3 regions of the Arthrobacter sp. D1-17 genome follow, and region 2 is predicted to be linked to each of the others. Evidence: predicted binding sites of a transcription regulator. Region 2 holds the regulator's gene; each other region holds the start of a gene.
What was found. Region 2 encodes HrcA, which represses chaperone genes, less so after heat shock. Its sites were predicted from a motif close to TTNGCACTCGNNNNNNNCGAGTGCNAA; they were not measured.
Positions count from the first base shown of each region.

Region 1 (10,258 bases), 650 kb from region 2:
CGTGGCACGCACCGTGGCGGTTTCCAGCGCCGCCCTGGCATAGACCCGTTCCTTGTCCGCCTTCGACGGGTAAAAACCATAGCCCGTCTGGTCACAGTTCACGATAGAGAGAAGTACTGCCTTGGCGACCCCGGCTTCCAGCGCTGCCGATATCAGGAGCGCGCCGCCGGCAGCAGACTGCCTCATCGCTTTACCGCTCTGCCCTTCCAGGCAGTCAATGACGACGTCGACCCCCGCCAGCGCCTCCGGAAACCCGTCATCGGTGGTGACGTCCCCCCCGAAAGTATGGGCTACGCGCGGCGGCGCTGCAGGACGTCATCCAGGTTGCTCAATGCGCTTTGCGCTTTGCTTTGCTGGCCCGCTGGCCCGGCAGTCGGAGCTGCAACGGCGGGTGCAGCTGCCGTACCCTGCTTGAGCGAAGGCTTCCCCGACGACTTCGGCGCCTCGGGCAGGTCAAGAGGCTCCGGGGCGGGGCGTTCCGCTTTGGCTGCCTCGACATAGGTGGGTTTGGGAACCTGGACAGGCTCCCAGCTGGGGGCTTCTTCGGCGGGGCGGCTGGCAGCCGGCTGGGCTGCAGCGGCCAAGCCGCTGTTGTCCCCGGCAGCGATCGCTACAGCCAAGGCAGCTTCGCGCAGCTCGACGGCGGTCAGGGGCTTTGGCCGGGACTCGACTGCCTCGGCGTCGAACAAAGTGCTTTCGGGACGTTCAGTGGCATCTCCCGCTTCCGGATGCGCGTCGGCAACCGGCGTACGGTTTTCCCGTTCAGCGGGTGCTCCCATCGCTGCCGAGAAGGCAGCACTGACCTTCCTGCGGCGGTCCCGGACGGCGAGCGAGCGGAGAAGAACGACGGCGGCCAAGCCCGCCAGAAACGATACCGGGGGAACAAAGCCCGCACCGACACCGAACAGCAGCAGGACGCCGGTGACCAAGGCAGTGGCGAAGAACAGGAGCCCGGCCAGGGCGATCGAGGCACGTCCATATCGGATGCGGAAAGCGCCTTTGGGCTTCGTGGCGGACTTGCCCCCGGGCTGGCCCGGCGTGAAGCCCGCTGCGGATGCGCTGCTCTTCCTGGTATCCATGCGATTCTCCTGCTGGACGGTCATGTGAAGGACCGTGCCGGCTTGCTGGTTTGCAGTTTCGTGGTCAACGCTCTCCAGCATCAGGTCACCGGCAACCTGGAAGCGGTGCCTGCCGTTGCGGAGCACGTAAGGGGCAACCCAGACCATCCACAGCGCAACAGCGACCACAAGGATGACTGAGCTGCTCAGAGGGAAGTCCACATACAAAACCGTATGAGTAATACTGCACCCCTTGTGGCATTCGTCTCGGTGTGTCGCTCACCGACTCTCAAATCATTGGATTTAAAAGCGGCAGGGTGTCAGGCTGGCCTTGAGCGCAGCCACCTGCTGAGCAGCCCCTCCGGAACATCTTCCGACGTCAATGCAAAAGACCGGTGGTCGGCCCACTGCCCGTTGATGTGCAGAAACCGTGGGCGGTATCCCTCGTCACGGAAGCCGAGCTTCTCCACGACACGCAGGCTTGGCTTGTTCTCGGGTCGGATATTGATCTCCATGCGGTGCAGCCCGAGCGTCCGGAAACAGTGGTCGGTGGCCATGGCAACCGCGGTCGGAGCGATGCCCTGCCCGGCCCGCGCCTGGTCCACCCAGTAGCCCAACGTCGCCATCATGGCAGAACCCCATACGATGGAGGACACCGTCAGTTGTCCGACGATGACAGGCTCCCGCTGCCCGGGCGTCCACACTGTGATGAGGAACGGCAGCGCCGTGCCTTGAGCCGCTTGCGCCTTGAGCGACCGGACCATCTGCCGGTAGTCGGGCAGCCCCCCGCCAGGGGCCGGGTTGGAAGCTTCCCAGGGGGCCAGCCACTCGCTGTTCCGCGAACGGACCTCGGTCCATTCCCTGCGGTCCCGGTACCGGATGGGGCGAAGAACAATATCGCCGCATTCCAGTGTGACCGGCCAGATGTGGCTGACCCTCATTGGAAGTTACTTGGTCAGTCCGGCGGCAACTTCGCCAAGCCACTCACGCAGACCGGGTCCGAGGTCCTCGCTGTCGATCGCGAGCTGGACGCACGCCTTAAGGTAGCTGAGCTTATCGCCGGTGTCGTAGCGGCGGCCACGGAAGACTACTCCGTACACGCCTCCCCCTTCGCCGTCCCGGCCAGCCAGTTCCTGCAGCGCGTCGGTCAGCTGAATCTCGCCGCCGCGTCCGGGTTCGGTCTTTTCCAGGACATCGAATACGTCAGGGTGGAGGACGTAGCGGCCGATGACAGCCAGGTTCGAAGGCGCCTCGTCGACGTCGGGCTTCTCCACGAGTTTGTTGATCCGGACATAGCCTTCGCCGTCAATTTCGGAAATGTCCGCACAGCCATAGGCGCTGATCTGGGACGGCTCCACCTCGATGAGTGCCACGACAGAGCCGCCGGTCTTCGCCTGCACCTCAATCATGACGCTGAGAAGCTCGTCCCGGGCATCGATCAGGTCATCGCCCAACAGCACTGCGAAAGGCTCCTGCCCCACGTGCTGGCGCGCCCGCAGCACGGCGTGGCCCAGCCCCTTGGGATCTCCCTGGCGGACATAGTGGATGTCGCCCAGGTTGCTGGCGGCCTGGATGGATTCCAGCTTGGCCGTGTCGCCCTTGGCCTCCAGCGTTGCCTCTAGCGCGGGAACCCTGTCGAAGTGATCCTCCAGCGCACGCTTGTTGCGGCCGGTGATCATGAGGACATCGCTCAGGCCGACCTGAACGGCTTCTTCAACGACATACTGGATAGCCGGTTTGTCCACCACCGGCAGCATCTCCTTGGGCATGGCCTTGGTGGCAGGCAGGAACCTGGTGCCGAGTCCCGCTACGGGGATGACGGCCTTGCGGACTGAAGGATTAGTGGAAGTCACTGGACTAATCTATCGGAGGGAACATTCATACGGTTAATGCTTCCGGTCCTCGGCTGGCCGGACAGCATTGCACGCGAAGGACGAGGCGCCATGTCACGAGAGACCCTGTCGAAGGATGAAATCCGCTTGCAGCACCGGATAGCCCGGGCGGGAATGCAGCCGGAGACCCTTGCGGCTGCAGCGGCGGGAATAGCCCTGCACGGGTTGTCATGGGCGCAGACCATTACCGGCGGCAGGCCGTCAACGTTCACGGCTTATCTCGGCGTCGGTTTTGAGCCACCCACTCTCCCGCTGATCTCGGCGCTTCACAACGCAGGCCACAGGGTGCTGCTGCCGGTGTGCGAACCAGACCGGACTCTTGGCTGGGTTTTCTGGGATCCGGCCGTGAAGTTTGTCCGCAGCCGCTACGCCCCCATCCAGGAGCCGGACGGGGAGCGCCAGGGATTGGACGTGATGAGAACTGTGGCAGGAATCTTCCTGCCTGCCACAGCTGTCGACATGAGCGGCAACAGGATCGGCCAAGGCGGCGGGTACTACGACAAATTCCTGGCGAAGGCCGAGTCCAACGGCGTGCAGGTGCCCAGGACCGCGGTCATTTTCGACGCCGAACTCCTGCCGCCTTCCAGCATCCCCGCCGAGGGCTTCGACCGGCCTGTCGATGCGGTTCTGTCCCCGTCAGGCCTAATCCGGCTGACCTAATGCCCTTGCGCAGCGAGGTGAGAGAATTGGCACTCAGGCCCTGCGACTGCTAAAAGAGCCCCTCCCGCACGGATCTCCTTCGGGATCCGGCCAAGGAAGGTACCCGGCAGCACGGGACCTGTCGTTTGTCCAAGAGGAGGATCTACAGTGCCCACGTATGCCTATGCCTGCAAAGATTGCAGCCATGCCTTCGACATCGTGCAGTCGTTCACTGACAGCACTCTGACGTCCTGCCCCGAATGCCAGGGGACCCTACGCAAGAAGTTCAACAGCGTCGGTGTGGTCTTCAAGGGCTCAGGCTTCTACCGGACCGATTCGCGCGACTCAAAGGGCAGCACTGTTTCAGGGTCGCCCTCTGCTTCTTCGGCTGCGCCTGCTGCTTCCTCAGCAACGCCTGCAGCCTCTGCTTCTTCTCCCGCACCCGCGGCCGCCGCGAGCTAAAGCCGTCTGCCCGTCGTGGGGCCGGGACTTGGTTTCCACAGCCTGGTCTCCACAACCTGGTTTCCACATAGCGTTCGGCTGTGCCGGCCGTTTCCACATACGGCCGGCTTCATCTGTCCGCCTGCCGGGACGTTTCATAGCGTGTCGTCATGCCAGGTATCAGATTGCTTCCCTCCGCGACCGCCGCACGTTCCCGCCGGCACATACCGCTGCCCGCGCCGCGAGGACGCCCTCGGCGTGGACGTCTGGGTGCCTGGCTGAACCGCAACCGCAGGCTCGCTGTCGCGCTGCTCCTGTGTGTGGCGGCCGGAATCACGGTCCACCAGCTGACTCCGGCACCGTCCCACACAGTCCAGGCCATGGTGGCGGCACGGGATTTGCCTGCAGGGCATACCTTGGGCGGCACTGATGTCTCTGCCGTGAATGTTCCGCCCTCCGTTCTCTCCAGCGGAACCTTTGCTGCAACCGCGGAGGTAAGTGGCAAGCAGCTCGCTGCGCCGCTCAGGAAGGGGCAGCTTTTTACAGACGCCCAGCTCGTCGGGCCCGGCCTGCTCACGGGAGCGCCGCCGGGTTCGGCCGCGGTTCCGCTGCGGATGGCAGATCCCACATCGATCCAGCTGGTATCGCCCGGCCAGCTCGTCGATGTTGTGCTGACAAGCGGCGTGGGCTACGAACAGAAATCGGCTTCCAAAGTACTGGCGGCGGCGGTGCCGGTTCTCTGGACTTCAGAGCGTGAAGGCCAAAGCGGGCAGTGGCTCGCCGCCGGCGATTCCGACGGCCTGATGGTCGTGGCCGCCACCCCGTCCCAGGCCAGCGCTTTAGCGGGAGCCTCAACGCAGGGCAAACTCTTCTTCGTTCTGGTGAGCCCGCCTCCCCGATGACCACCTACGAAAATACCGGCGGGCAGAGCCCCACCCTGGCGTCAGCCCCAGTGAGGCGGCCTCTGCTCCCTGAGCCAGGCGTCACGGTCACCCTCGGGTTCAGCGTCTCCCCATGCCCGTGGATCATCCTCTGCAGCTTTCTTTGGAACCGCGCCGCCCGGTGTCACGGGCGCCTTAGCTGCCTGTTGAGTTGCGGATTTCCCGGCAGCGGGGGCTTCCGGGGAAGGCTGCGCATTCGTTGGCGGTTCATGCTCCGCTTCGCTCTTGCTCATCCGGCGTTCTCCCTCCGGTCCCTGCTGCCACCGGGATATCCATCATCCATGATGTCGCCGGGCTCTGTAAGCTCCCGGGGGCCACCCTCTGCGAGGTCGGATCGGTCCTGAGCCTGCCCAGCACCGATCTGCTTACCCTGGAACTGCTCTCCCGGGAACTGCCCGTCCGGGAACTGCCCGTCCTGGTCCGCGTCGACACGTTCTGCTTGGTCCTTAGCGTGCCAGCCCACGTTGTGGCCGGGCTCCGGCTCATAGCTACGTTCCTGGTCAGGAAAGGATGCATAGGACCCGTCGTCGAAGCCCGTGACGTCCTCATCGAAGAAGTTCGGCGAACCCATTCCGCGGACGGCGGGTGCGGGTTTCTCGAGCCCGAGGTAGCCGCCGATGCGGTCGGCGCACGCCGAGGGATCGGTGAAGACCTCTATCGTCCACAGCGGCATGTACCGCCACCCCAGGCGCTCCAGCAGCTGCGGCCGCAGCCGGCTGCGTTCCCTGACCGTCATCCGGCGGTACTGCTCTGTTCCGTCGGACTCGATGGCCACCGGACGGGGGATCTCGGCTTCGTCCTGGCCCATCGTGCTCAGGGGGTCCGCCGCCGCCACGACGTCGATGACGCCGTCGTACTGGTGCCAGACACGAGCCCCGCGTGCCCGGAGCCGGTCCCCCAGGTCCGCCACCAGCGGATCAGCACCGAGGGCCTGCTCGCTCGCCGCTGCCCGGGAAGCCGGGGTCCCCAAGGTGGTGTTACCCGCGATTTCCCGGTCCAGCAGCTCGTACAGGTCCACGGCACCGTGGGCCAGACGGGTCCTGTCCAGGTCCTCGGGCTTGAAGCAGGTGAGCACGTGCAGGGACTGCCGGGCCCGGGTCATGGCCAGGGCGAACTTGGCCCGGCCGCCTTCGGCAGAGAGCGGCCCGAAGCTGTGGAGCGCCCGCCCGTGTGGGGTGCGGCCATAGCCGGGCGAAAAAATGACATGGTCACGGACCAGGCCCTGCGCCCGCTCCAGGTCCACCACGCGAAACGATTCCTCGCCCGCCGTGAAGAATCCGGAAAGCATCGGATAGCTGGGAAGCTGCTGCCTGATCGCCTCGCCGATTCGTGCGGCATGCCGAAGGCTGGCTGTGACGACGGCTAGGGATGTGCGGGGGCGGAGCCGGGCGTGTTCGAACACCAGCTCCACCACCCGGTTGACCTCCGCCACCACGGACTCAACGCCTTCGTGGTCTGCGCTCGGCAAGCCGGTCCCGTCGGGCAGGTACTCAACGAGCAGGGCACGGTCCAGCCCCGTGGCTGACTGGCCTTCGGGCAGGCGACGGAGGCCGCCGTCGTAGAAGCTCTGGCTAAGCTGAAGCACCAGGTCCTCATCCACAGCGCGGTACACCGAGTGCAGCCGCCGGGCCGGAAGGACCCGTCCAAGCGCGGTGAAGGCGCTCTCCACGCTCTGGTGTGTCGGTTCGCCGGCGGCCAGCCGCTCCACCGCCACGGTGAAGGTGCGGGGGCTGGCAATCTTGTCGTCGCCGAAAGCGATCACCTGTTTGGCCCGGGCCATGGCGGGCAGGACAGCCTGGAGCGAGGTCGCCTCGGCATCGAGGATCACCACGGCGTCAAACTTTTGCTCGGCCGGAAGGAGCCCCGTCATGAGGTAGGGGCTGACGGACCATACGGGGACCAGCATGGGGACAAGCGCGGGCGCCTGTGCCGTCAATGCGGCAAGCGTGACCCGCCCGTCCTTGAGCAGGCTCCGCAGGAGGTCAGCCTGGCGCGGGTGCTCTTCGATGCCGGTCCGCCAGCGCTCGGCCAGCTGCCAGCGCAGGCGACCCGCGCCGCTGGCGATGTGTGCGTTGTCTGCGAGCCGGTATTCCGCTTCAAGCTGGCGCAGCGCATCGCCGTCAGACATGGCGAGGTAGTCATCGCCGCTGATCATTGCTTCGAGCGCGGACTGCCACCAGGCCAGTTCGAGTTCCGCGGCCACAGACTCGGCAGGGACCTGCCGCGCCGAGAGGTCTGCGAGCAGCTCGCCCAGGCCGTGCTCGCGCATGTTCTCAATGAGGAGCGTGCGCTCAGGCAGCGTCTTGAGCGTCTCGGAGTCGGCCACGAGCCGCTCGAGCCGCTCCATCAGTGCGGGATAGGGGGCGTTTTCGAGCGCGCCGCCGTCCGGCGTGTGCCGCAGCGCGTCGCCCAGCAGCTTCAGTTCGCGGGTGAGCCCGCGGTGCATGATACTGATCTCTGCCAGGCCGGACGGTACGGCAGGGTGCCGCTGGGTGGTGGCGTAGTCCGACCACAGCGCACGCTGTTCCTGCACGAGCACCAGTGACGTGTGAAGGTCCGAAATGTGTACTCCCGGGCGGACGTACTCCTTGGCCACCCGGCGCAGGCGCGACCGCTGCATGGAGGGCATCTCGATGCCGCGCTCACGCCGCCAGGACGAGGAAGCCGTAGCGGAAATCAGGTCGTGCACGGGACGGTCAAAAATGTCCGGGGTGAATTTGTCCAGGCTTTCCCGGACAGCCACCAGCAGCCTGAGCTGGGCGCCCCACTCGGCAAAAGTCGTCCCCAGCCGGATTTCGGCGTGGTCCGCGACGCCTTTCATGCGGCGTTGCAGCTCGGGGAGTTTCTTCTCTACCGAGCGCGCCAGTTCCTGGGCCTCTTCCGTCTCCTTGCGCGTCACCAGTCGTGCGCCATGCCAGGGGCTCGAGGTGGAGGCGCTGCTGAAGCTGCCGAGCTCCGCCGCACGCTTCAGCCTGCCCGCCAGCTCCTCGCGGTCACGAATGTTGTCCAGCACGCTGCGCTTCAGCCGTACGGTGGTGGCAGGGGCAGGTTGGATCGAGGTCAGTTCCGCCAGTGACTGCATTGCTTGGTATGGAGAGCAGCCCCACCGCTCACGGACGTTGTGCAGGGACGCCACATGGTCCATCAGGGCGTGGCGGTGCTCGGTCAGGGTTTTGTGCAGGTTGCCCAGGCGCGGCTCAGCCGTCTTTTCGTTCCGGACGATGGCCTGGACCAGCTGCCCCTTGAGCTGCTGCGGCGTGGCACTGCCAGAGAGCTGGAACAGAATAGACTCCAGGCCGAGGGCTTCGAGGCGGGTGGCAACTTCATTGAGGCTTGCCCGCCGGTCCCCCACCACAAGGACCGTTTTGCCCTCATCCACCAGCGCGCCGATGGCATTAATGGCGGTCTGCGTCTGGCCGGTGCCGGGAGGGCTGCTGACCAGTAGCGAGTCCCCTGCCCGGACAGTGTCGATGACGTACTGCTGGTCCGCGTCCGCGTCCAGCAGGAGCAGCTCCTCGGCCGGGTTCCGTTCGTCCACGCTAGGGAAGCGTTCGGGCTGCAGCACCGGAATGTCGATCTCTTCGCCGGCGGCGGCACGGGCCAGGGAGGTTACAAGGGTGTTCTGCTGGTTAATCCAGGGGTCATCCAGGTTGTCCGCGAGGTCCGCAAAGGTGGAAACCAGCAGGTTGTGCTCCACCTCGGCCCCGGGGATCGGCTTGACGAGGGTGCCAATCCGGTCCAGGACCGGCTGCGGATCAAAGCGTGCCGTGCTGTAAGCCATCCGGGTGACGGCATTGACATCGAAGACGATGCCGTGGATGGTCTTCAGGTGGCGGATGAGGGCAGGGTTGATCCGCGCCTGCTCGGTCAGCTGAAGTTCGTAATCGTCTTCCCCGGGCCTGATCGTCAGGGAGATCGCGGTGAGCATGACGGGCGCTGAAACACGCTGCGGCTTGCCTCCGACAGCGGACGTCCACACAACGGTGCCGGAGGACAGGTACCCGGCCTCAATGCCGCGGTCGTTGGCCAGTTCGAATATCTTGGAGCGAAGGTTCCGGGATGCACGGGCGGCCACGACGTACTGCTGCTGGTCCCGGATCAGGGTGGACAGCCTGGTTCGCCGCCCTGCCATGAGCTGGGCCAGGCCCGACGGGTGGGCATGCGTCAGGTCAATGGAGCCCTCAGGGGTCTTGGTGAAGCGCAGCATCGTGTCCGCCCCTGTGACGGGTTTAAGCCCGGACAGCCACTTTTGGAGCTCCTCCGAACCGTCGGGGTCGGCCTGACCAACTGACACTACTGCCTTCTTTTCTGCGCTTGCACGTGACGCCATGGACCATACGGGCATAGATTCGAGCGTAGCCGGAAACGGCTGCGCGTGAGAGACCGCAACACTGGAACGGGCCAAGTTGCGGTGCATTTCACCCGCTGGAGCTTAATGCCAAGCGACCGGCCTCCCTCAGGAGACCGGCCGCCGGTAGATGCTATTCCCACTCAATGGTTCCCGGGGGTTTGCTTGTGACGTCCAAGACCACCCGGTTGACGCCGTCAACCTCATTGGTGATGCGGTTTGAGATGCGCGCCAGCAGATCGTACGGCAGGCGGGACCAGTCGGCGGTCATGGCGTCCTCGGAGGAAACCGGGCGCAGCACGATCGGGTGGCCGTAGGTACGGCCGTCGCCCTGGACGCCGACGCTGCGGACGTCAGCGAGCAGCACCACGGGCATCTGCCACACGTCGTTGTCGAGGCCGGCTGCAGTCAGTTCTGCCCTGGCGATGGCGTCGGCCTTGCGAAGCAGGTCGAGGCGTTCCTTGGTGACTTCGCCGACGATCCGGATCCCCAGGCCGGGCCCGGGGAACGGCTGGCGGCCCACGATTTCCTGGGGCAGGCCGAGCTGGGCCCCAACGGCACGCACCTCGTCCTTGAAGAGGGCGCGCAGCGGCTCGACCAACTCGAACTGCAGGTCCTCCGGCAGTCCGCCCACGTTGTGGTGGCTCTTGATGTTCGCAGCACCCTCACCCCCGCCCGATTCGACGACGTCGGGGTACAGAGTGCCCTGCACGAGGAATTTGATCTTCTCGCCGTGGGCTGCCGCTTCGGCGATGATGGCTAGTTCCGCCTCTTCGAAGGCGCGGATGAACTCGCGGCCGATGATCTTGCGCTTGGTCTCGGGGTCGCTGACCCCGGCAAGGGCGGCCTGGAAGCGCTCCTGCTCGTTGGCCACGTAGAGATTGACGCCCGTGGCGGCCACGAAGTCCCGCTCTACCTGTTCGGCTTCGCCTTCGCGCA
Region 1 is NZ_CP096382.1:1,295,506-1,305,763, reverse strand. Features, by position in the region: gene M1E01_RS06110 (hypothetical protein) at 1-186, opposite strand, end outside; gene M1E01_RS06105 (hypothetical protein) at 291-1,280, opposite strand; gene M1E01_RS06100 (GNAT family N-acetyltransferase) at 1,379-1,999, opposite strand; gene galU (UTP--glucose-1-phosphate uridylyltransferase GalU) at 2,006-2,911, opposite strand; gene M1E01_RS06090 (5-formyltetrahydrofolate cyclo-ligase) at 3,002-3,610, shown strand; gene M1E01_RS06085 (FmdB family zinc ribbon protein) at 3,758-4,051, shown strand; gene cpaB (Flp pilus assembly protein CpaB) at 4,201-4,932, shown strand; gene M1E01_RS06075 (AAA family ATPase) at 5,201-9,316, opposite strand; gene guaA (glutamine-hydrolyzing GMP synthase) at 9,453-10,258, opposite strand, start outside.
Region 1: the regulator HrcA is predicted to act here: its motif matches at 3,637-3,663, upstream of M1E01_RS06085 (FmdB family zinc ribbon protein).

Region 2 (10,258 bases):
AAGCGCAAACTGCTGGAAAAGCAGAAGGAAGGCAAGAAGCGCATGAAGATGGTGGGGCGCGTGGAAGTGCCGCAGGAAGCCTTCATCGCAGCCCTGACCACCGACGAATCCAAGGACAAGGCCAAGAAGTAGTGATGACCGTGGCCGGAACCTCCGGAGGCCGCACACATGCCTAGCGTTCTTCCCCTGGGTGACCCAGCGCCGTCGGACGGCCTGCTGCCGCAGCAGGCGGCGGACGGTGCAGCCGACAGGGCCTTCGGGCTCTATGTGCACATCCCGTTTTGCGCGGTGCGCTGCGGTTACTGCGACTTCAACACCTATACCGCAACCGAACTCGGCGGCGGCGCGTCCCAGGACGCCTACGCCTCCACCGCCATCTCGGAAGTGGACTTTGCCGTGCGGGTCCTCGAGCAGTCGGGCCTGCCTGCCCGGAAGCTGCGCACCGTGTTTTTCGGCGGCGGCACGCCGACACTGCTGCCGGCAGAGGACCTGGCCAGAATACTCGGTGCCGCCATAGACCGGTGGGGGATCGAACCGGGCGCCGAAGTGACCACCGAAGCCAACCCGGACTCAGTCACGCCGGAATCCCTGCAGCTGCTCGCCGATGCGGGCTTTACGCGGGTTTCCTTCGGCATGCAGTCCGCGGTGCCGCACGTGCTGAAGGTCCTTGACCGCACCCACAGTCCGAGCCGTGTCCCGCTTGTGGTGCAGTGGGCGCGCGACGCCGGGCTCGCAGTCAGCCTGGACCTGATCTATGGAACTCCCGGGGAGTCCCTTGAAGACTGGCGCTTTTCCTTGGAGACGGCACTGTCGTACCAGCCGGACCACATCAGCGCCTACGCGCTGATCGTTGAGGACGGCACCAAGCTGGCCGCCCAGATCCGCCGGGGTGAAGTTCCCGGAATAGACGACGACGACCATGCCGACAAATACGAACTCGCCGACCAGATGATCACCGACGCCGGCCTCCGCTGGTATGAGGTCAGCAACTGGTCGGCCACTGCCGAACAGGCATGCCGCCACAACCTGGCCTACTGGCGCGGGGATGACTGGTGGGGCGTCGGACCCGGCGCGCACTCGCATGTCGGCGGCGTGCGCTGGTGGAACGTAAAGCACCCGACCGCCTACGCGGGCAGGCTCGGTTCCGGGGTGTCACCCGCAGCCGGCCGCGAGACCCTTGACGAGGGGACGCGGGCCATCGAACGGGTCATGCTCGAGACGCGCCTGGCCTCAGGGCTCGCTGTCAATATGCTGTCCGATCAGGGCAAGCGCGGTGTTGCGGGCCTTATTGCAGACGGGCTCGTGGAGCCCACTGAGGCATTCCGCGGAAGGCTCGTCCTGACGCTTAAGGGACGCCTCCTCGCTGATGCGGTGGTCCGCAGGATCCTGCCGGACTAGTCCCCACCCGCACCCTAACCTCGCAAGTCCGATCCGGCTCGCTGCCCGCGCAAAGCTCGGGCCGGGGCCCTCGCCGGAGCGGCTCCACGGCCAGGGGACCCTGCGGGCGTGGGCACAAGTTCGCGGGTGGGGACTACTTGATCCAGCGGAGGTTGTACGGGTAGCGGTGCGGCTGGCCCCGGTTCACGTGGATGCCGGCCGAGACCGAGAAGCACGTTAGTGCAATCCAGATCAGGGTCGCGAGCACGGCGAAGATGTTGCCCACCACCGGGAGCAGTACCAAAAGGTTGGCCAGGACAGCAGCGATGGTAGGCGGCAGGGTGAAGTTGAGGGCTTCCTTGGATTCCTGGGCGGTGAACGGGCCGCGGTCCTTGAAGATCAGATAGATCAGCAGTGCCGGCACGCAGCCGAGGATGCCGCCGAAGTGCGACAGGGTTGCCCACTGGCGGTCTTCGCTGGCGGTCAGCGGAAGCGCATTCGCAGGCACGCCATGGTACTGGGGCCGGTCAGGGCCGGACTGGAGGTCCCTGCGGTCTCGAGCGTCGTCTGCCACGGTGTGTCTTCCTTAAACGTGCGTTGGTGCGGTGTTGCCGGTAGTTCAGGTTCGCGGCCGCCCGGCGGAACCGGACGGCGGCAGCGCGAGTGGCGCCCTTCCAAGAATACTGGGTCGCGAACGCATTGGACGACCGGCTCCCCGGCCAGCAGAATCCAGCTACAGCATGGCAGTGCCGGGTTTGCCCTGTGCCTTGAGGGGAAGCAGAGCGCCGGCCAGTGTAATTACGGCGCCGGTGCCGAGGAGGAACCAAAAGTACGCGGCCGGTTCAGGGACAGAAGTAGGCTTTTTGCTCGTTGGCCCTCGCGGCGGCCGCCTCGGTGACCTGCTGCTTGTACAGTTCCACGGACAGCTGCGCAGGCAGCCCAGCGGCTGCGGGGTCGAGCTTCGGCCAGTCCGTGGTGGGGGCCCCTTTCCCTGTCAACCCGTGTCCCGACAAAGAGCTGGGGGACGCCGAGCAGCGTCTGCATTCGCCGGGCTCGCACGGCGCGCAACATTCTCCTCACGCGTGACTTGTTCAGCCACTCGGGGTCATTGTCCAGGCCCAAGGCAGCGGGAAGCCGGGTGGTACCGTTCCCCAGCAGACGGATGAACCGTTGTCTTAATCGGCTCAACCAACGCTGCCAGGTTTCACGGCCGCGGCCAAACTCTGCTCAAGTCCCATTCCGGCTGGAAATCAACTTCCTTGCCTTCGAACCAGACGTCCCATCCGGTGAGCGTGTGCCCCTGGCCGGGATTGTTCCAGTTGGGCCTGACCTTGATGTGGATGATCTGCCCATCCGGGCTTATGCCGAAATGCTTCGCGGGGTAACTGTTCTGCTCGAGTTCGCAGAAGTGTTCGTCATCTGTATCGGGCTCTGCCACTGCGACCCCCAAAAACAATGGGACGGCTGGGAAATCCAGAGTACAAGGGGCGGTTCGGCGTGTCTACGCTGCCCGCGTTGCAGCAGGGTGCGGGCGTTGACCGGAATCGCGCGGCGGTATAAATCTTCCTTAGGTGAACGTGCAGTACCGGTAAGGCGGGGAGGTGGCGGTCATGTCAGATCATTTACCCAGGGGCCAGCAGGGCCAACAGGAGGTACAGCCGGGCGGGGGCGGCCGGCCCGGCTGGCCTGTCCCATGGCGCACGGAAGGGCTGGCTGATGACAGGTCCGGGACCCGCGGTCAGGAAAACGCCCCGGCGCCCGGCGGCTGGTGGAAAGCCATGCTCTGGGCACTGGTGCTGTATCTCGGTGTTTTCGTGATGCTGTCGCTGCAGGACCAGTCGGGAAGGCCGCAGCCCGTCTCCTATACCGAATTCAAATCCCAGGTGGCGTCCAACAACGTGGCCGAGATCTTTTCCCGGGCCAACACCATCGAGGGCAGCCTCCGGCAGGAAAGGCAGCTGCCGGGGTCCGACGCCACGATGTACCGCCAGTTCGTCACTGAGCGGCCCGTCTTTGCAACCGATGATCTGCTGGGTGCGCTGGAACGCAACGAGGTTATTGTCAGGGCGACCCCCGTGGTCCAGGAGCGGGGCATCCTCCTCAATCTGCTGATCTCAGTCGCCCCCATACTCCTACTGGTGCTCTTCTACCTGTGGCTGCTTAAGCGCCAGTCCGGACTGTTGGGGATGGGAGGCGGCAAGAAATTCCAGCCCGTGGATCCCGGTAAGGTACGGGTCACCTTCAAGGACGTCGCCGGAATCGATGAGGTGGAGGCTGAGATTTCTGAGGTCGTCGACTTCCTCAAGGCACCCGGGAAATATCAGCAGATCGGTGCGAAACCGCCAAAGGGAGTGCTGCTCAGCGGTCCTCCCGGGACGGGGAAGACGCTCCTGGCCCGGGCGACGGCGGGTGAGGCGGGCGTGCCGTTCTTCCACGCCAGTTCGTCTGAATTTGTGGAAATGGTGGTTGGCGTCGGGGCCAGCCGGGTGCGTGAGCTTTTCCAAGCGGCCCGCAACGCCGCGCCGTCGATCATTTTCATAGATGAAATTGACGCCATTGGCCGCAAGCGCGGGGGGTCGCTGACCGTGGGGGGACACGATGAACGGGAGCAAACCCTGAATCAGATCCTGACCGAGATGGATGGTTTCTCCTCCTCGGAGGGCGTTGTCGTCCTGGCCGCGACGAATCGGCCGGATGTCCTGGATCCGGCGCTGTTGCGCCCCGGGCGTTTTGACCGCTCCATCACGGTTCACGCCCCGGACCAGAACGGGCGGGCACAGATCCTGCGGGTCCATGCCCGGAATGTGCGGCTGGACCCTGACACGGACCTTGACGCTGTGAGCCGCGCGACGCCGGGAATGACCGGCGCCGAACTGGCCAACCTGGTGAACGAGGCTGCGTTGCTGGCTGTGAAGCGCGGTCACGCAGCCGTCAGCCAGCGGGACCTGCTGGATGCCTTGGAAAAGGTGCAGCTCGGGACAGCACGAAATGTTGTGATGCCCGAAGAGGAGCGCAGGCGGACGGCGTTCCATGAATCCGGCCACGCCTTGCTGGGCATGCTCGAGCCGGGGGCCGATCCGGTCCGCAAGATCTCCATTATTCCCCGCGGCCGCTCTTTGGGCGTGACACTGTCCACACCTGACACCGACAGGTACGGCTACGACGAAAACTATCTCAAAGGCAGGATCGTGGGTGCGCTGGGCGGGATGGCAGCCGAGGAACTGGTCTTTGGGGTCGTCACCACCGGCGCGGAAAGCGATCTTCAGACCAGTACCCATCTGGCCCGCATGATGGTGGGCCGCTGGGGAATGTCAGAGCGCATCGGGCCGGTACAGGTACTGCCGGAAGAGGGCGACCCGCGCCTCGCCGGTGTCTCTGAGGGGATGCTGGACGCGGTGGCCGAAGAGGTCAGGGCGCTGGTGGATGACTGCCACCGGCGCGCCCGCAAACTCCTGCAGGAGCACCGCTGGCGGCTGGACGCGCTGGCCCGCCGGGTCCTGGAGAAGGAGACGCTGGACGAGCAGGAAATTTACGAGGCAGCAGGCCTTGAACGTCCCCGCGTAGCAGGCGGCGGGCGGACAGGGGCGGCCCCGCTGCAACAGGACCCCGGGGAGAACGAGCCCGCATTGCAGGCGGAGAGTTAGGGCACCGTGAGGAAGTCGATGACTTCCTCCACTCTGCCCAGCAGGGCCGGTTCAAGGTCGGCGTAGGTGCGCACTGCCCCCAGCAGCTTCTGCCAGCCCAGCCCGATGTCTTCCTTCGTCTCGTGCGGCCAGCCAAAAGCTGCGAGGATCCCGGTCTTCCAGTCGGTGCCGCGGGGTATCACGGGCCACTGCGCGATGCCGAGGACCGAGGGCCGGATCGCTTGCCAGACGTCCACGTAGGGATGGCCCACAATGAGCACATTTCCCGCTGCGCCGGGAGAGGCCATCACAGCCTCCGCGATCCGGGACTCCTTGGAATCGGGAACGAGGTGGTCCACGAGGACTCCCAGCCTGCGGCCGGGCCCGGGACGGAACGCTGCCACCGCCCCCGCCAAATCGTCAATGCCGTGCAGGGGCTCGACGACGATGCCCTCCACCCGAAGGTCATCTCCCCAGACCTTCTCAACCAGTTCGGCGTCATGCTTGCCTTCAACCCAGATACGGCTGGCCTTGGCCACCTGGGCGCGCTGGCCCTCGACGCGAACGGACCCGGAGGCCGTCCGGCCAGGAACCGAGCCGGCCTGCCGGGCGGCCGGAGCAGGCGGCACCAGCCGGATGGGCCGGCCTTCCAGCAGGAACCCGAAACCGAGCTTGAAGGAACGTGACTTGCCACGGCGGTCCTCGAGGGCCACAACGTGCATACCGCCTGACTTCTCCACCCGGGTCACAGCACCCACCCAACCGGACTGGACATCTTCGAGAACCATTCCGCGCTGCACGGGAACTTCGGGCAACTCGTTCTTGGCGGGCGCTGACATCTCCTGCGGGCCCCAGGACTGGTACTGCATCGATAACACCGCTTTGCACTAGGAGTCGGCCGCCCGTCACCGGACAGGCTTCCGTCGGAACGGCTCCGGAATTTCGCCCGAAGCGGTACCAATGCTAACAACGGGCGGTCTCATATTAGACTTGTTAGCACTTAGGGATGTCGAGTGCTAACCGTGGATTCCGGCGCTGCCCTGCTGCTGCCCAAGTAACGGTCGATCGGAGGTGGATTGTGAGCGAACCGCGCAAGCTCGAAGTGTTGCGCGCCATTGTCGAGGACTACGTTCATTCCCGAGAACCCGTGGGATCCAAGGCTCTTGTTGAACGCCATCACTTGGGCGTCTCCAGCGCTACCATCCGCAACGACATGGCAGCGCTGGAAGACGAGGGGCTCATCACTGCCCCCCACACCAGCGCCGGCAGGATTCCCACCGACAAGGGATACCGGCTCTTCGTCGACCAGATTTCGGCTGTGAAGCCGCTGTCGGCCGCCGAACGGCGGGCCATCCAGTCCCTGCTGGAGGGCTCCGAGGACCTCGACGACGTCCTGGACCGTACCGTCAGGCTCCTGGCGCAACTGACAAACCAGGTCGCCGTCGTGCAATACCCGCACCTGAGCCGCGCCGTGGTGCGGCACATCGAATTCGTGCAGATGGCACCCCGCAAGGTCCTGATCGTGCTGATAGCCGACTCGGGGAAGGTCGAGCAGCGTGTTATCGACGTAGGCCAGGAACTCAGCGATGATGCGCTGACCTCCCTCCGCACCCGCTTCCTGACGGGCCTTGCCGGAACCCCGCTGACACAGCTGGCCCAGCATTCGGCGGCGGTCGTCGCGGGGTGTGCCCCCAATGAGCGCCCCGCAGCGCAGGCCCTGAGCAAGGCCCTTGAGGTGCTCTCGCACAGCAGCCGGGAAGACCGCATGGTCATGGCCGGCACCGCCAACCTCGCACGCTCCAACGTCGACTTCCCGCTCAGCATCGGCCCGGTCCTCGAAGCGCTCGAGGAACAGGTGGTCATGCTCCGCCTCCTCAGCGAGATGGCTCAGGACCACCGCGGCATCGCTGTCAGCATCGGACGGGAAAACCCCTACGACGGGCTGGCCGAGGCGTCAGTAGTCGCCACCGGTTATGGGCCGGACGCCACCGCCAAGGTCGGCATCCTCGGGCCCACCCGGATGGACTATCCCACCACCATGGCCGCCGTCCGAGCGGTGGCCCGCTACCTTTCGAGGATTCTCGGCCCGTAACCCCGCGGCCCGCGAAACCAGGCACCCCAGGCACCATAACCAGGAAGAGATACAAACTTGAGCAGCCACTACGACGTTCTTGGCGTCTCCCCGGAAGCCACCGGAGAAGAAATCAAAAAGGCCTACCGAAAGCTGGCCCGCACCCTGCACCCGGACGTCAACCCCGGACCCGAGGCTTCTGACCGCTTCAAGGCAGTCACGCACGCCTACGAGGTGCTCTCCGATCCGCAGAAGCGGCGGGTCTATGACACAACGGGCAACGAGAACGGCACGGACAACGGCTTCGGCGGCGGCAGCTACGCGGGCCAGGGCTTCGCGTTCCAGGACATTTTCGACACCTTCTTCGGCGCCGGCGGCACCGCCGGCCCCGCCTCGCGCGTCCGCCGCGGCCAGGACGCCCTCATCAGCGTACGCATCGACCTGCGCGACGCCGTTTTTGGAGCGAACAAGAAAATTGAGGTTGACACCGCCGTCGTCTGCCCCACCTGTGAAGGCTCCTGCTGCCGTGAAGGCACACATCCGGAACGCTGCGACATCTGCGGCGGCAGCGGCCAGGTGCAGCGGGCGGTCCGCTCTATCCTCGGCCAGGTCATGACATCCGCACCCTGCGGCTCGTGCGAGGGCTTCGGGACCGTCATCAAGGATCCCTGCAACGAGTGCAGCGGCCAGGGCCGCATCCGCAGCCGCAGGTCGCTGACGATTAAAGTTCCCGCAGGCGTTGGCACCGGCACCCGCATCCAGCTCTCCGGACAGGGCGAGGCCGGCCCTGCCGGCGGGCCGTCGGGCGACCTCTATGTCGAAATCCGGGTCAACAACGACCCCACCTACGTTCGCGACGGCGACGATCTGCATGCCACGCTGCACATCCCCATGACTGCGGCCGCGCTCGGCACCGAACTGAGCCTGGACACGTTCGACGGAAAGCAGGACATCGACGTCAAGGCCGGAACGCAGTCGGGTGAGATCATCACTCTCCGGGGCTTGGGCGTGACGCACCTGCGCGGTTACGGCCGCGGAGACCTCAAGGTGCATCTGCAGGTCGAGACGCCCACGAAACTCGACGCCGCCCAGGAGGACCTGCTGCGGCAGCTGGCCAAGCTTCGCGGCGAGCAGTACTCCGAGGGGAAGCTGGCCGCGAGCGGCGGCGTCTTCGCAAAGCTCCGGGACCGCTTCGGTAACCTGTAGCGGTGAGCAACCCGGTATTCTTCACGCCCGCAGGTTCCCTGGATGAGGTTCGCGAGGGTTCGCTGTTCGTGCTGGACGGTGCCGAGGCACGCCATGCAGTGACAGTTAGGCGGCTGGCGGCGGGGGAGTCTGTGGACATCGCCGACGGCGCCGGACGGCGGCTCACGGGCACTGTCACCAAGGCGGCGCCCGCGGAGCTGACCGTCGAATGTTCGTCTGTCACCGAGGAGGACCGCCCTGCGGTCCGCCTGGTGCTCGTCCAGGCCCTGGCCAAGGGCGACCGCGATGAACTGGCGATCGAAACAGCCACGGAGCTGGGGATCGACGCGGTGGTTCCGTGGCAGTCCGACCGGTCCATTGTGCGCTGGAAGGGCGAAAGGGCTGCAAAGGCCCACGGCAAGTGGCAGTCGGCGGTCTCTGCTGCGGCCAAGCAGGCCCGCCGGGCCTGGATCCCGGAGGTGCGTGCCGCCGTCGACACCTCCGGCCTGGTAAAGCAGGTGGCGGACGCCGCGCTGGCGGTGATCCTACATGAAGACGCCGTCAGGCCCCTGCGCGGAGTGCTGGAGGCGTGGCAGGAAGCCGCGCTCCGGAGCCAGGAGCCATGCGAGGTGCTGCTGATCGTTGGTCCGGAAGGCGGTATCAGCCAGCGGGAGGTCACAAAGCTGTGCAGCGCCGGAGCGGTGACGGCACTCCTGGGACCGCACGTGCTCCGGTCATCGACGGCGGGCCCGGCCGCCGTCGTCGTCGCGAGTGACGTCCTGGGCCGCTGGTAGCGGCCGAAAAACAGCGGCACCCCGCATCCGCGGCTGCCGGATCAGTGATTACGGCATGATCGGCTAGCGGACTGAGAAGCCCCTGGTGTCCACGTTGGGTTCGTCCTCGGGCCGGTCTGGATCAAGCTGGGACACACGGATCTCGTAGTCGCCGGGTGCCAGTTTCACGCTGATGCTGAAGACGCCAGACGTATCAGCCTCCGTGGCGGCCGTGGCCTCCCCATTGAGATACTTTTCTTTCTCGCCGTTTTCCTGGACCTTCAGGATCTGCCAGCGCAGCTTTCCCCCCCGAACCGTGTTGCGGCCGTTAATCTTGACCCGGCCGTCCGCAACCTCGACGCCTTCCTGGGGATCGATGATCCACACCGGGGCGACCATGCCAACGCTGCGGGGCATGGGCGCCCCGAGCCTAACGTGCTTGAAGGCGTGGTAGTCCGTGTGCCCGTCGACAAGGATCACCACTTCGAGTGGCTGGGCGGCATCAACCAGGCCCGAACTCGCTCCGGCGGCCGTCGCTGTATACACGAGTTGCTGGATGGCGCGCTGGGCCATGTCCGCGTCCAGGTTGCTGTTGAAGGCGTCGGCGGAAACATCCACCGTGATGACGTTCGTCCCCGAAATGGAGGTGGCGAGGTTCTTGGGGTTCTGCCAGGGGGTGAAGAAGTCAGGGTCGAGGGGAGCCTCGGACATCATGGCCCGGAGAGCCTTTGTGATGGGGTTGTCTTCGCCCGGCACGTCCCTGAACTCGCGATACAGGTAGACGTCCGTATTGCTGCGGCCAATCCAGTAGACAGGGGCCTTATTGGAGGACTGCATCGTTTCCAGCGGTGCGCTTGTGGTGGGGGCACTGTCAACCCCGTCGGACAGCCGCGTCTGGGTGGGGCTGCCGGCGGTGGGTTGGGCGGGGCCGGGATCGGCAATGCATCCGGACAGGAGCAAGGCGGCAGGCAGCAGCCCCAGCAACAGTGCGCAGCGCATGCGCCCGGTTGCCGCGGCGCGGCCGGTCAATCCTGGCTTCCTGATGTCCTTGCTCCTCTCGTGATGGCGGCGAGTGCCTGTCGCTAGCCGCAGGCGGCAGCAACTACAGCGGCTGCGGGCAGGGCTGAGCCACGTCATCCGGCTGTATTTCCAGCATGGCACAAGGCCCGGCAGCGCCGGCCCGATCCGGTGCCGGCCCGCCGAACTGCAACGGGAACGATATGAGGCCG
Region 2 is NZ_CP096382.1:1,940,935-1,951,192, forward strand. Features, by position in the region: gene lepA (translation elongation factor 4) at 1-132, shown strand, start outside; gene hemW (radical SAM family heme chaperone HemW) at 169-1,398, shown strand; gene M1E01_RS09140 (DUF4870 domain-containing protein) at 1,532-1,951, opposite strand; gene M1E01_RS09145 (hypothetical protein) at 2,220-2,375, opposite strand; gene M1E01_RS09150 (hypothetical protein) at 2,582-2,815, opposite strand; gene ftsH (ATP-dependent zinc metalloprotease FtsH) at 2,988-5,021, shown strand; gene M1E01_RS09160 (DUF3097 domain-containing protein) at 5,018-5,869, opposite strand; gene hrcA (heat-inducible transcriptional repressor HrcA) at 6,079-7,092, shown strand; gene dnaJ (molecular chaperone DnaJ) at 7,150-8,277, shown strand; gene M1E01_RS09175 (16S rRNA (uracil(1498)-N(3))-methyltransferase) at 8,280-9,050, shown strand; gene M1E01_RS09180 (GerMN domain-containing protein) at 9,114-10,028, opposite strand.

Region 3 (10,258 bases), 660 kb from region 2:
CGGAGACATTGCCGTGGCTCTCGATGCACCCTGGCCGCTGGCAGGATCAGCCGCCCCCACCAAGGTGGCGCTCTACGGACGGACGCCGGGCGCCTTCAAGGCGCTGCTGGCGGTGCTGGCAGGCAAGGCTACGGCTCCCGGAAAGCTGCCGGCCGCCGTCGGGCCCTACCGGCAGGGCAGCGGCTGCCGTTGAACACTTTGCCTGTTCAACGGCTGGCCGCCTTGTCCGTTCAATGCCGCCTTGCCCGTTTAATGGAGGGGTGCCGATTCTGAATAAAGACATGACCCTGTGCATCTCGCTCTCGGCCCGGCCGAGCAACAACGGGACCCGCTTCCACAACTATCTGTATGACCAGCTCGGGCTGAACTGGATCTACAAGGCCTTCGCCCCCACAGACCTCGCCTTGGCGATCGCCGGCGTCCGCGGCCTCGGAATCCGGGGCTGCGCCGTCTCCATGCCATACAAGGAAGACGTGATTGCCCTGGTTGACGCCATGGACCCGTCCGCGAAGGCCATCGATTCAGTGAACACCATCGTCAATGACGCTGGCCGGCTTACGGCCTACAACACCGATTACACGGCGATCGAGCAGCTGCTGGAACGCAACGCGGTGCGCGCGGACTCCTCGGTACTGCTGCGCGGGGCGGGCGGCATGGCCAAGGCCACCGCTGCAGCCCTGCGGGATGCCGGCTTCCGCCATGTCACCATCGTCGCCCGGAATGAAGCCACAGGCCGGGCGCTGGCTGGCCTCTACGGCTTCACATGGTGTGGTGAGCTGGGCGGGGCCACGGCCGACATGATCATCAACGTCACGCCCATCGGCATGGCAGGCGGCCCTGAGGCAGATTCCCTGTCCTTTCCCGCTGCCGCGGTTGAGGCGGCCGAGGTGGTGTTCGACGTCGTGGCCCTGCCCCCCGAAACTCCGTTGATCAAAGCTGCCAGGGCTGCGGGCAAGAAGGTCATCACCGGTGCGGAGGTGGCCACCATCCAGGCGCTTGAGCAGTTTGTGCTGTACACCGGCGTCCGCCCCACGGACCAGCAGGTGCGCGACGCCGAAGCCTTCGTCCGGGCGCAGTAGGTCCGGGCCCAGTAGGTCGGGGCCCAGTACTGTCCGGGCAGAAGGCTAGACCGGCTCCACCGAGACCGCCACCCGCTCTTCGCCGATTCTGGTGAGGACCAGGGTGGCGGTCTTTTTGCCCGCCTTCTTTGCGGCCGCTTTTCCGCCCGGCAGCAGCTGCTTCCTGAGCTCCTCGGGAGTGACGGCGGTGCCTCGTTTCTTGATGTCCAGGACTCCGATGCCGTTGTCCTTCACCCAGGTCTTGAGTGACTTCACGCTGTAGGGCATGACCTTTAGGACCCGGTACGCCCGGGCGTACGGCGTATCCACGGCCTGCGGGGCGCAGATGTAGGCGATGTGCTCGTCCAGGAGGTGTCCGCCAAGCTGCAGGGCCAGGTCGGCCACGAGTCCGGCACGGATTACCGCCCCGTCCGGCTCGTAGAGAAAGCCCTCAACCGGTCCCACCGGGGCTGCCGGTCCGCCGTCGAAATCCTCCCCGCTGGTGAGTTCCGCCGCACCTGCCGGGCCGAGCAGGAGCGCCGCGCGCCGGATTCCCGGCCGGGCCACCGCGTTGAACCAGAGGGTCACTTCTGTAACATCGCCGCCCACGGAGACCCACTGGGCCTCGCAGCCCGCCGGAATGGCTTCGTGCGGCATGCCTGGGCCCATCTTGACGCCGACGGGCCGGCCCGCCGCGGCGAGGGATTCCACGAAGGACAGCGGCGGCGAAAACGCCTCCGGGTCCCAGATCCTCTTGGTCCCGGACGTGGACGTCGTCCTCCGCGCAGGATCCAGCCAAACCCCGTCCTCGTCACCCAGCGGAAGGGAGGTGGCGTCCGAATGCACCACCGTGGCCTGCGGAAACGGAATGAGGTTGATGGTGGCGCAGGCGGCTGTGGTTTCGTCCCTCTCCACGGCTGTCACCGCGACGTCCAGGGAAGCCAGTGCCATGGCATCAGCGCCCAGGCCGCATCCCAGGTCGGCCACGTGCCGGACGCCCGCCTCGGCGAAGCGCTGGGCGTGCCGGGCGGCCACGTTGAAACGGGTTGCCTGTTCCAGGCCCGCCTGGGTGAACAGCATCTGGCGGGCGAACTCGCCGAACTTGCCCTCGGCCTTGGTCCGCAACCGCGACTGTGTCAGCACGGCGGATACCAGCTCGGGGGAGTGGCCGGCCTTGCGGAGACGGGAAGCCAGCGCCATGGACTCGTCCTCGCGGTAGGGGCCAAGCGATGCCAGCAACTGCCACCCTTCCTCGGTCAAAAGCTGTGCGATCTGGTCCTGCGGTGCGTCAGACATGGGTTCAAGCCTAGTGGAGTGCAGGCCGCCGCTTCCCGATAGGGTGGTTTGAATGGACTTCAGCGCACCGCCCAGCCCAGACAAGCCCGCCGACAACCAGACCGGTCAGGTCCACCGTGCACATCCTGCCCGGTATGCCCGCCCCGTGCTGATCGTGGGGGCAGGCGGCGTCATCGTTTGCCTCGTCCTGCTGGGCATTATCTTCCTGCTGGACTCCTTCAACTCCACTGTCTATTCCGTGGGCGGCAAGAACATCAACGATGCGACCGATGAAGCCCGCCAGATCCGGGACCTGTACGTGGGCGCACGCATCGGAGCCGTGGTGTTCCTTGCTGCTTCGGCGCTCGCCGCAGCCGCTGCCGCCGTCGCGCTGGTCCGCTGGGGCAAGGACCTTTCAACCGGCGGGGACGACGGCGGTGAGGACGTCGGGTTCGATGCCCTCACCGGCCGCTGAGGGCCGCCAATCCGCCCGTTCCGTCTGTTACAGCAGATGAACTTCTGGCACTCGCCTTGACCGAGTGCTAACCCCTTACATAGAGTCATCATTAGCACTCTCCCTAGGAGGCTGCTAACACATGAAAAACTGCCAGCCTGGCTGCTGCCGGCACCGCGACGACGGTCTGCCGCCAAGGCGCGACAGTTTTACTGTCCATGAATTTTTGCTGACGAAAAGGAGAGGTCCGAGTGTCGGTCTCTATTAAGCCTCTTGAGGATCGTATTGTTGTCCGCCCGCTCGAAGCCGAGCAGACCACGGCTTCCGGCCTGGTTATCCCGGACTCCGCACAGGAGAAGCCGCAGGAAGGCGAAGTTGTAGCAGTAGGCCCCGGCCGCTTCGAGGACGGCAACCGCGTTCCGGTTGACGTAGCCATCGGCGACGTCGTCATCTACTCCAAGTACGGCGGAACCGAAGTCAAGACCGGCGGCGAAGAGTACCTCGTGCTGTCTGCCCGCGACGTTCTGGCGATCGTCGTAAAGTAACTCTTTGGATCCCCGTGCCGCCGGTGCCGCCCGACTTTTGTCTGGCTCACCAGCGGCACGGGGTTTCTGTCTTGAAAGGACAAAACCATGGCAAAGCAGCTTGCGTTCAACGACGCTGCCCGCCGGTCTCTTGAAGCCGGCATCGACAAGCTCGCCAACACGGTCAAGGTGACGCTTGGTCCCCGCGGCCGCAACGTCGTGCTGGACAAAAAGTGGGGTGCTCCCACCATCACCAACGACGGCGTGACCATCGCCCGTGAGGTTGAGCTCGACGACCCGTACGAGAACCTTGGCGCCCAGCTGGCCAAGGAAGTCGCCACTAAGACAAACGACGTCGCCGGCGACGGCACCACCACCGCCACCGTGCTGGCGCAGGCCCTGGTCAAGGAAGGCCTGCGCAACGTGGCCGCCGGCGCCGCTCCGGGCCAGATCAAGCGCGGCATCGAGGTTTCCGTCGAAGCCGTTGCCGCCCGCCTGCTCGAGAACGCACGCCCTGTTGAAGGCACCCAGGTTGCCAACGTGGCTGCCATCTCCGCTCAGAGCGAGGAAATCGGCGAGCTCCTGGCCGAAGCGTTCGGCAAGGTCGGCAAGGATGGTGTGATCACCATCGAGGAATCCTCCACCACGCAGACCGAGCTCGTCCTCACCGAGGGCATGCAGTTCGACAAGGGCTACCTGTCCCCGTACTTCGTCACGGACGCGGAGCGCCAGGAAGCTGTCCTCGAGGACGCCCTCATCCTGATCAACCAGGGCAAGATCTCCGCAATCCAGGAGTTCCTGCCGCTGCTGGAAAAGGCGCTGCAGAGCTCCAAGCCGCTGTTCATCATCGCCGAGGACATCGAAGGCGAGGCCCTGTCCACGCTGATCGTCAACCGCATCCGCGGCACCCTGAACGTCGTTGCCGTCAAGGCTCCCGGCTTCGGTGACCGCCGCAAGGCCATGCTGCAGGACATCGCCACCCTCACCGGTGCGCAGGTTGTCTCCCCGGAGCTCGGCCTGAGCCTGGACACCGTCGGCCTGGAGGTCCTGGGGACTGCACGGCGCATCACGGTCACCAAGGACAACACCACCATCGTTGACGGTGCCGGTTCGGAGGAGGATGTCGCTGCACGGGTTGCCCAGCTGCGTGCCGAGCTGACCCGCACCGACTCCGACTGGGACCGCGAAAAGCTGCAGGAGCGCCTGGCCAAGCTGGCTGGCGGCATCGGCGTGATCAAGGTCGGCGCTGCCACCGAGGTTGAGCTGAAGGAAAAGAAGCACCGCATCGAAGATGCCGTGTCCTCCACCCGCGCAGCCCTCGAAGAAGGCATCGTGGCCGGTGGCGGCTCCGCGCTGATCCACGCGCTGAAGGTACTCGACGAGGATCCGGCAGTGACGGCCCTTGAAGGTGACGCGGCAGCTGCCGTTGGAATTGTCCGTCGTGCACTGGTCCAGCCGCTGCGCTGGATCGCCCAGAACGCCGGCCACGACGGCTACGTCGTGACCGCCAAGGTTGCCGAGCTGGAAAACAACAACGGCTTCAACGCCAAGTCCGGCGAGTACGAGGACCTGATCGCGGCCGGCGTCATCGACCCGGTCAAGGTCACCCGCGCGGCCCTGCGCAACGCGGCTTCCATCGCTGCGCTGGTGCTCACCACCGAAACGCTCGTGGCTGAGAAGCCGGCCGAGGACAACGAGCACGCAGGCCACAGCCACTAGGCTGCTCACGCCTGAACGTTCGGGGGAGGCCCGGTCCAGCTGTTGCCGGGCCGGGCCTCCTTCGTCCCATCCGGCGTCCCTGACTCCGTCTGCTTCAGCTGAGAGTCCGGTCACATCCCGCGTGTCCAACTGGTCCGAAAAATCACGAAACGGTAACGTAGATGCTTTGTGCTGCCGTTTGAGGGATTGTCTGTGCCAGAAGCGATAACGAGGGAACCGGCAGGAACCCTGCCGCGCGGGGACGCACCAAAGGAAGCCAGCCGCGAGCCGCGGGCCGCAAGGCTGAAGGCAAAAGCCGGCTACCGGCCCGAAGTCCAGGGTCTGCGTGCCCTTGCTGTGCTCATGGTGGTCACCTACCACGTCTGGCTGGGACGCGTTTCCGGCGGCGTGGATATCTTCCTGCTCGTCTCCGCCTTCCTGCTGACCCTGTCCTTCGTCCGCAAAGTGGAGACCGGCACTCCGTTGCGTTTGGTCCGCCATTGGCTGCACCTGTTCAAGCGGCTCATCCCGGCTGCCGTCGTGGTGATCCTCGGTGTCCTGGCAGGCACCTGGCTGGTGATCCCCCAAAGCCGCTGGCCTGATGTCCTGAACGAGGCATGGGCGTCGCTGCTCTACCGGCAGAACTGGCTGCTCGCCGAAACCGCCGTCGACTACTACGCCCAGGACCATGCAGGGGCCAGCCCGCTGCAGCATTTCTGGTCCCTGTCCATCCAAGGGCAGGTGTTTATTCTCTGGCCGCTCATCTTCGCCGCGGCCGAACTGATCCGCCGATTCCTGCACAGCCGGTTCCTGCAAAGACGCCGGGACGTCAGCTACCGGCAGGTGCTGCTGGTGGCCTTTGGCGGTCTCTTCGTCGTGTCCCTGATCTTCTCGATCGAACAGACTTACACGAACCAGGCGTACGCCTATTTCGACACCCGCACCAGGCTCTGGGAGTTCGCGCTCGGATCGCTGCTGGCGCTGTCCCTTCCTTACGTCAAGCCCGGCAAGGTGCTCCGTGTCGTGCTGGGCTGGGCAGGGCTCGTGGCCATGATCTCCTGCGGCCTCGTCCTGACCGTGGACCGGTCTTTCCCCGGCTTCATCGCTTTGTGGCCCACACTGGCCGCCGCAGCCATCATTATCGCCGGCCAGAGCGGCAGCCGCTTCGGCGTGGACCGGATCTTGAGCTCAAGGCCCTTGGTGGCACTTGGAGACAACTCCTACGCCCTGTACCTCTGGCACTGGCCCATCCTGGTCCTGGCGCTTGCGGGCACGGGAATCGAACAGCCCAACCTGGTCCAGGGCCTCGCGATCGTGGCCGGCTCGGTGGTCCTGGCCGTGCTCACGACCCGCTTTGTGGAAAAACCGCTGCGCGAATGGCATTGGCCCCAACTGCGGGCCTGGCGGACCGCCGTCGTCATAGTTGCCTGCGGCGCCCTGCTGGCCGGTCCCGTCGCGGTATGGCAGACCAAGCTGACGGCGGATGAAGCGGCGGCGGCGGCGCAGCCCCGCGAGCTGACTCCCGGCGCTGCAGTGCTGGCTCCCGAAAATGCGGGCAAGCCGACGCCGGAGGCCACTGTGATCCCGGCGCCCGCCGCCATGAAGAACGAATGGGCCGACATCGACGGGCTGTGCACTGACGGGAACGTCCCCAGCGACCCGCTGCTCAGCGGTTGCCTGCAGAACACCAGGCCGGAGAAGGTCACGAAGCGGATTGTGGTGCTCGGCGATTCCCACGCCCAGCAGTACATGGCGGCCCTCGGGCCCATCGCGAAAGAGCACGGCTGGGAGGTGGTCACACTCCTGAAGGGCAACTGCAGGTTCGGCGCCGAGTCACCAGACCGCAACGCCGAGTGCAACGCCTTCAACAAGGCCAGCGCCGCGTACGTCATGGAACACAGGCCCGACGCCGTGTTCACCGTCGCGTCCCTGACGCACAAGGAAGCTCCCTTCGAAACCGAAGTGCCCGGCTACCTGGACGGCATCAAGCCGTTTACCGACGCCGGGATGGATGTCGTCGGCGTTCGCGACAACCCCCGCTTCACGATCAACATGCCCGAATGCGTACAGAAGTACGGTGCCGAAGCACCCGAATGCAACCCGCCGCTGGCCCAGTCCCTCGCGGCCTCGTCGCCGCTCGATGCGTACCAGGGCAAGGTGGACGGCCTGCATCTGATGGACATGAGCGACTTCATCTGCGCCGACGGGACCTGCCCGGCGGTGGTGGGCAACGTGTACGTCTACAAGGATGACAACCACCTCACCAAGACGTATGTGCAGTCCATGATCCCGATGTTCGAGAAGCGGCTGCTCACAGCGACCGGCTGGAAGTAATTGGCCCGCCCGTGCCGTTGCTCACAAAGCCGGTACGGAATATGGGGAACGCGCCAAAGGTTCTAGAATTTATTCATTACTTCTGCACAGGCCAGTCCCGTAATGACGGGCTGGTCATCAGTTGCAACCCCTACCCGTGAACCCGTAACCAAGGTAAGAGGCGCACTCATGACCCAGCCCGAACACGATCCCTTCGGCTTTATCGGCCTGACGTACGACGACGTCCTGCTGCTTCCCGGCCACACGGACGTCATCCCGTCCGACGCCGACACGTCCTCCAGGATCTCCAAGCGGATCACGGTTCAGACGCCGCTGCTGTCGGCCGCGATGGACACCGTCACCGAATCCCGCATGGCCATCGCCATGGCCCGCCAGGGCGGCCTCGGCGTCGTGCACCGCAACCTGGCCATTGACGACCAGGCGGACCAGGTGGACCGGGTCAAGCGCAGCGAGTCGGGCATGATCACGAACCCGCTGACTATCCGCCCCGAAGCCACCCTGCGGGAACTCGATGAGCTCTGCTCGCAGTACCGGGTATCCGGCCTTCCCGTAGTGGATGAGGAAAACCGCCTGCTCGGCATCGTCACTAACCGCGACACCCGCTTCGTGCCGGAGTCGGACTTCTCGATCCGCCTCGTCAGTGACGTCATGACGAAGATGCCGCTGGTGACGGGGCACGTCGGCATCAGCCGTGACGAAGCGTCGCACAAGCTGGCCACCAACAAGATCGAGAAGCTGCCGCTCGTGGACGAGCAGGGCCGCCTCAAGGGCCTGATCACCACCAAGGACTTTACCAAAGCGGAGCAGTACCCTCTGGCGACCAAGGACGACGAAGGCCGGCTCCGGGTGGGTGCCGCCATCGGTTTCTTCGGTGACGGCTGGGAACGTGCCATGAAGCTTATCGACGCCGGCGTGGACGCCCTTTTCGTGGATACCGCGAACGGCCACTCCCAGGGGGTGCTGGACATGATCCGCCGCCTGAAGTCCGATCCGGTGGCTGCCCACGTGGACATCATCGGCGGCCAGGCGGCCACCCGGGAAGGCGCCCAGGCGCTGATTGATGCCGGTGCTGACGGCATCAAGGTGGGCGTCGGCCCCGGCTCCATCTGCACCACGCGCGTGGTGGCCGGCGTGGGCGTGCCGCAAATCACCGCCATTTACGAGTCCGCGAAGGCGGCCATCCCGGCCGGCGTTCCGCTGATCGCCGACGGCGGCCTCCAGTACTCGGGCGACATCGGCAAGGCGCTGGTCGCCGGTGCTGACACCGTCATGCTCGGTTCCCTGCTCGCAGGCTGTGACGAGTCCCCGGGCGAGCTGATCTTCGTCAACGGCAAGCAGTTCAAGAGCTACCGCGGCATGGGTTCGCTGGGCGCCATGCAGTCGCGCGGGAAGAACACGTCCTACTCCAAGGACCGCTACTTCCAGGCCGACGTCTCGGGCGACGACAAGCTCATCCCCGAGGGCATCGAGGGTCGCGTGGCGTACCGCGGGCCGCTGGCATCAGTCGCCTATCAGCTGGTTGGCGGGCTGCGCCAGACCATGTTCTACACCGGTGCTCCGACCATTCCTGAGCTGAAGGCCCGCGGCAAGTTCGTCCGCATCACCCCTGCCGGCCTGAAGGAATCCCACCCGCACGACATCCAGATGACGGTGGAGGCACCGAACTACGGTTCCCGCTAACGCCGGTTGAGCGGCACACTGGCTGGGCTTGCCGAAACCGGATTTCCGGCAAGCCCAACCAAGCGGGCGGGGGCACCGGACTAGGCTGGGGCCATGTCCCAGCCACGCCATCCCGCCGAACTGAGCCCTCAAAGGGAACCTTCCCGGCGTCTGGCACTTCGGCCATACGCCGGGGCGGTAGCCCAGGTGCTTCGCGTCAGCTTCCGTGCCTCCCCGGGCGCTGTGATCATGAAAGTGCTCGGCTCGCTGATCTCAGCTGTGCTGCCGCTGGTCACCACTTTCTTCGCCGCGCTGACGACCACCGCGCTGGCCGCCGCCTATAGCGGTGACGCCGAGGCCGGACAGCTGGCCATCGTCTATGTGGTCATCACTGCCGCGCTCGGTCTTTTCTGGGGAGCCTTCAGCAGCGTCGACCGGTACATCCAGCAGCTGATGAGCTTTAAAGTGGGCGCCATCGTGGGGGACCAGATGTACGAGCGCTTCCTTGCCTTGGAATTCTGGCGGTACGACGACAAAGAGACCGTGGACCTGTACGACAGGGCCAAGAGATTCTCTGACTCCTATGCCAGGGTCCTGGACCGCATCGCGGCCATCTTCACCCAGCTTGTGTCGGTCATCCTGGCCGTCGGGGCGCTCCTGCTGGTCAGCTGGTGGATCTCGGTGATCGTCCTGATCGCCATCGTGCCGAGCGTCTACCTGCAGTTCAAGCTCTCCCGCGAACAGATTGCCCACTGGAACACCCAGGTGGACTCCCGGCGCCAGAGGAGGATGATCGAAACCAATCTCCTGCGTCCGCAGCACATCGCCGAGATGCGCCTGTACGGCATCGTGGGGTTCCTGATGGATTTCCGGTCCCGTCTCCGGGACGCGGACGAGCGCCGCCGTCTTGACTTCCAGCGGCGCTACATTCCCAAACAGTTGGCGGCGGACGCGCTGCAGTATGGGGCTGAAGTCATTTCGCTGATCTGGGTAGTGGGACAGATCATCGCGCGTGCCCAGCCGGTGGGCCAGTTCCTCTACGTGCAGCAGATTGTCAGCCGGGCGCTGTCCACGGCAAACAACCTGGTGTCTTCGCTCAGCTCAATCGACGAGGACCTGGCGAACCTGAAGGACTACGAGCTGTTCATGGCGTTGCCGGTGCACTCCAGCCACACCCCGCCGCTGCTGCAGGCGCCGAAGACAGTGGAATTGCGCAACGTCCGCTTTACCTACACCGGCAGCGACCTGGAAGTGAT
Region 3 is NZ_CP096382.1:1,278,378-1,288,635, forward strand. Features, by position in the region: gene M1E01_RS06000 (glycoside hydrolase family 3 N-terminal domain-containing protein) at 1-193, shown strand, start outside; gene M1E01_RS06005 (shikimate 5-dehydrogenase) at 282-1,079, shown strand; gene M1E01_RS06010 (class I SAM-dependent methyltransferase) at 1,125-2,354, opposite strand; gene M1E01_RS06015 (hypothetical protein) at 2,407-2,808, shown strand; gene groES (co-chaperone GroES) at 3,039-3,332, shown strand; gene groL (chaperonin GroEL) at 3,420-5,030, shown strand; gene M1E01_RS06030 (acyltransferase family protein) at 5,313-7,343, shown strand; gene guaB (IMP dehydrogenase) at 7,512-9,023, shown strand; gene M1E01_RS06040 (ABC transporter ATP-binding protein) at 9,117-10,258, shown strand, end outside.
Region 3: the regulator HrcA is predicted to act here: its motif matches at 2,853-2,879, upstream of groES (co-chaperone GroES).